DNA from 2 places in the Devosia sp. Soil_C_22 genome. Region 2 is predicted to be linked to the other one. Evidence: predicted binding sites of a transcription regulator. Region 2 holds the regulator's gene; the other holds the start of a gene.
The links. The regulator HrcA, encoded in region 2, represses chaperone genes, less so after heat shock. The targets are predictions, from matches to a motif close to GTTAGCACTCNCNNNNNGNGAGTGCTAAC.
Positions count from the first base shown of each region.

Region 1 (2,399 bases), on a different contig from region 2:
CCTCGATCTGCGCCTTGATCTGGCCGACGCGGCCCTGGATGTCGTCCTTCGAGCCGGCGCCGTCGACGATCGTGGTGTTCTCCTTGGAGATTTCCACGCGCTTGGCGGTGCCCAGCATGTCGAGGGTGACGTTCTCGAGCTTGATGCCGAGATCTTCCGAGATCACCTGGCCGCCGGTGAGGATCGCGATGTCCTCGAGCATGGCCTTGCGGCGATCACCGAAGCCCGGAGCCTTGACGGCCGCGACCTTGAGGCCGCCGCGCAGGCGGTTGACGACGAGCGTGGCCAGAGCCTCGCCCTCAATGTCCTCGGCCACGATCAGCAGCGGGCGCTGCGACTGCACGACCGACTCGAGGATCGGCAGCATCGACTGCAGGTTCGAGAGCTTCTTCTCGTGCAGCAGGATCACCGGGTCCTCGAGGACGGCGGTCATCTTCTCGGCATTGGTGACGAAATACGGCGACAGGTAGCCGCGGTCGAACTGCATGCCCTCGACGACGTCGAGCTCGGTCTCGGCGGTCTTGGCTTCCTCGACGGTGATCACACCCTCGTTGCCGACCTTCTGCATCGCGTTGGCGATCATCTCGCCGATGGCGGTTTCGCCGTTGGCCGAGATGGTGCCGACCTGCGCGACTTCGTTGTTGGCCGAGATGGTCTTCTTGGCCTTGCCGAGATTCTCGACGACTTCGGCGACGGCGAGGTCGATACCGCGCTTCAGATCCATCGGGTTCATGCCGGCGGCAACGAGCTTGATGCCTTCGTTGACGATGGCCTGGCCCAGCACCGTCGCGGTGGTGGTGCCGTCACCGGCGATGTCGTTGGTCTTGGAGGCCACGGCGCGCAGCATCTGGGCGCCCATGTTCTCGAACTTGTCCTCGAGCTCCACTTCCTTGGCGACGGTGACGCCGTCCTTGGTGATGCGCGGGGCGCCGAACGACTTGTCGATCACGACGTTGCGGCCCTTGGGGCCGAGGGTCACCTTCACCGCATTGGCGAGGATGTTGACGCCGCGGACCATCTTGTCGCGGGCATCGGTGGAGAACTTTACGTCTTTAGCAGCCATTGGAGGCGCTCCTTACGTTTGAAACAAATGGGAAAAACCGTGCGAGGCGAAAGCCTTACGCGGTGATCACGCCCATGATGTCGGACTCTTTCATGATCAGGAGATCCTGACCGTTGAGCTTCACCTCGGTGCCGCTCCACTTGCCGAACAGGATGCGATCGCCTTCCTTGACGTCCAGCGGAACGATCTTGCCGGCTTCGTCACGGGCGCCAGGACCGACCGAGACGATCACGCCCTCGGAGGGCTTTTCCTTGGCAGTGTCGGGGATGATGATGCCGCCAGCCGATTTCTCTTCGCTGTCGACACGGCGAACGACCACGCGGTCGTGCAGAGGACGGAAAGCCATGTTTGCTCCTATAAACCTCGATGAATCTTCGCCTGTTAGCACTCGGAGTGGAGGAGTGCTAACAGGCACGAGAGGCGATATAGGAGGGGGCTCCAATCGAGTCAAGTTGACCGCGAGGCATAATCTGATCGTGGAGCAGCTATGCGACAGGCGCGTGAAACCGAGCTGAAAATGCCGCGTTGTGGGTGCCGAGACAAAGCGCCGCGGCGTGTTACCTGCTGCCGGCGCGGCAATGACTGGCCGCAAGCCCCGGAGCCAATGTGACCGTAATTCAGTTCGACCCCCATGTGAAGCGCAGCCCGGAAGCCTGGGTCGCGCCCGAGTTGGCCGTCATCGTGCCGAGCTATAACGAGCGCGAGAATGTCGGGCTGCTTTATGAAAAGGTCGGCGCCGCGCTGAGTGGCATCCCGTTCGAGTTCATCGTCGTTGACGACAACTCGCCCGACGGCACGTCCGAAGTCGTGCGTGAGATGGCGCAGCGTTTCCCCAACGTCCGCGGCATCCACCGCATCGGCCGCCGCGGCCTGAGTTCGGCCGTCATCGAGGGCATCCTGTCGAGCGCGGCGCCGTACTTCGCGGTCATCGACGCCGACCTGCAGCACGACGAATCCATTCTGCCGCAGATGCTGGACAAGGCAAAGGCGGGCGATCACATCGTCGTCGGCACCCGTTATTCCGGCGATGGCAGTGTTGGCGAGGGCCTGTCGAGGGCGCGCGAAGCCGGCAGCCGCTTTGCCACCCGGATCTCGAGCCTCGTTACCGGCCGCAACATGAGCGACCCGATGAGCGGCTTCTTCCTGATGCGCCGCGCCACCTTCGACGATGTGGCGCCGGACCTCAGCGAGGACGGCTTCAAGATCCTGCTCGATATCATCGTCTCGGCCACCCGCTTCCGCGCCAACCAGGGCAAGCAGCTGCGCATCGGCGAAGTGGCTTACACCTTCCGTCCGCGCCATGCCGGCGAAAGCAAGATGAGCCCGATCATCGTCG
Region 1 is NZ_JBDGIY010000001.1:981,528-983,926, forward strand. Features, by position in the region: gene groL (chaperonin GroEL) at 1-1,063, opposite strand, end outside; gene AC3A6I_RS04540 (co-chaperone GroES) at 1,119-1,409, opposite strand; gene AC3A6I_RS04545 (glycosyltransferase) at 1,670-2,399, shown strand, end outside.
Region 1: AC3A6I_RS04540 (co-chaperone GroES) is a predicted target of HrcA. The motif match lies at 1,444-1,472, and genes of this name have one in related genera.

Region 2 (2,399 bases):
GACCTCGAACATGGCCTGGTGCTTGTGCGGATCGAATTTCTGGCCTTCGGCCTCGATCGGCTTGACGCCGTGCTTGGCCAGCAGCCGCTGCATCTCGCGCTCGGTCATCTCGATGCCTTCGATCAGCGACTTGGTGGTCGCGTCGGCGCTGTCGCGCGCCTCGGCCGGCAGCACGGTCAGGGCGCGGCTGAGCGAATCGGTAGCCGTCAGCATGTCGCGGGCAAAGCCGGCGATGGCGTAGGAACGGGTGTCGGAAATCTCGCGCTCGGTGCGCTTGCGCAGGTTTTCCATCTCGGCGACGGTACGCAGCAGCTTGTCGCGCAAGTCGGCATTCTCGGCCTTCAGCTCCAGGGCCGGATCGGGAGTCGCGGCTTCGGCAGCATTTTCGGCCGCAGTCGTCTCGGGGGCCACGGTTGCATCGGCGGCCTTGTCGTCTTCGGGTTTCTTGGTCTCGTCGGTCATCGTAACTCGGACAAAATTGATCGCTGGGAGCGTTTGCCCCGCATATCGGCCAATGAGCTGGAAGATTCAAGCCTGCGAAAGGTTCCGGGCCTCAGCCCTTGCGCGCCATCATGGCCGAAACGACGTTCGCCGTGTAGTCGACCACCGGCACGATGCGGGCGTAATTGATGCGCGTCGGGCCGATGACGCCCAGCACGCCGACCACCTTCTGGTTGGCATCCTTGTAAGGCGAAAGAATCACCGAGCTGCCCGAGAGCGAGAACAGCTTGTTCTCCGAGCCGATGAAGATCTTCACCCCCTGCGCAGCTTCCGTATCGCCGAGCAGCTCGATCAGGCCGTCGCGGCTCTCGAGCTCATCGAACAGCTGGCGGATGCGGCTCAACTCCTCCGACGCCATGGTGTCGTTGATCAGGTTGGCGCGGCCACGCACGATCACCGTCGGCGGCGCGCCGCTGCCCGAGAGCGTCGCGAGCCCGGTTTCGACCAGCTTGTGCGTCAGCTCGTCGAGCTCGTGCTGTGTCTGCGCGCGCTGGTCGCGCAGCGCGCGTAGCGTCTCGCCGATGGTCTTGCCCACCGCGAAATGCGCGAGGTAGTTCGAAGCCTGCGTCAGCGCGCTGGCGGTGAGCCCCGCCGGCAGCGGCAGGATGCGGTTTTCCACCGAGCCATCCTCGCCCACCAGCACCACCATGGCGCGCTCGGCATCGAGGCGGATGAATTCGATATGCTTGAGCACGAGATCGGCCTTGGTCGCGATCACCACGCCGGCGCCATGGCTGAGCCCCGACAGTAGCTGGCTCGCCTCGGCCAGCACGTCTTCGACCTGTCCCGAAGCGGCCGGGCCCTGGATCTGCTTGGCGATCTGGGAGCGCTCGTCCTCGTTGACGGCGCCGACCTCCAGCATGGCGTCGACGAAGAACCGCAGGCCCTGTTGCGTGGGCAGCCGCCCGGCCGAGGTGTGCGGCGCAGCGATGAGGCCCAGATCCTCGAGATCGGCCATGACATTGCGCACCGAAGCGGGCGAGAGGCCAACGCTCAGCATGCGCGCCAGGTCGCGCGAGGCGACCGGCGTACCAGTGTCGAGATAGCGCTCGACGAGCTTGCGAAAAATATCCTGGCTGCGGTTGCTGAGTACCGCAAGCACGTCTTCCGGGGCTTTGGTCCGATCGGCCATGTTCACCATTTAGGGCGAAAGCCGTGAGCCGCCAAGCTGCGCTGCCTTGTTCCCACGGCTGGCGAGGGTTAAGAGGCGGTTAACGACCCAGAACACCGGTGATTTGCCTTATGCGCCCTTCCGGACGCCAGCCAGACGAAATGCGGGCCGTGACGCTCGAACGCAATGTATCGCCCAAGGCCGAAGGCAGCTGCCTCGTGAGCTTCGGCGGCACCCGCGTTTACGTCACCGCCTCAGTCGAGACCACGCTGCCGAGCTGGCGGCGCGGTTCGGGGCTCGGCTGGGTCACGGCCGAGTACGGCATGCTGCCGCGCTCGACCGATACGCGCACCCGCCGCGAAGCCGCCTCGGGCAAGCAGTCCGGCCGCACCCAGGAAATCCAGCGCCTGATCGGCCGCTCGCTGCGCGCCGTGGTCGACATGCAGGCGCTGGGCGAGAACCAGATCACGCTCGATTGCGATGTGCTCGAGGCCGATGGCGGCACCCGCACCGCCTCGATCACCGGCGCCTATGTGGCGCTGGTCGATGCCATCGGCTGGCTGAAAGAGCGCAAGCTCACCAGGGGCGAGCCGCTGCGTGATTCGGTGGCGGCGATCAGCTGCGGTATCTATCGCGGCACTCCGGTGCTCGATCTCGACTATCTCGAGGATGTCGAGGCCCACACTGACGCCAATTTCGTACTGACCGGCTCGGGGAAGTTCGTCGAAATCCAGGGCACGGCCGAGCAGGAGCCGTTCAGCCGCGACGAACTCGCGAGCCTGATGGC
Region 2 is NZ_JBDGIY010000002.1:245,353-247,751, reverse strand. Features, by position in the region: gene grpE (nucleotide exchange factor GrpE) at 1-462, opposite strand, end outside; gene hrcA (heat-inducible transcriptional repressor HrcA) at 554-1,633, opposite strand; gene rph (ribonuclease PH) at 1,744-2,399, shown strand, end outside.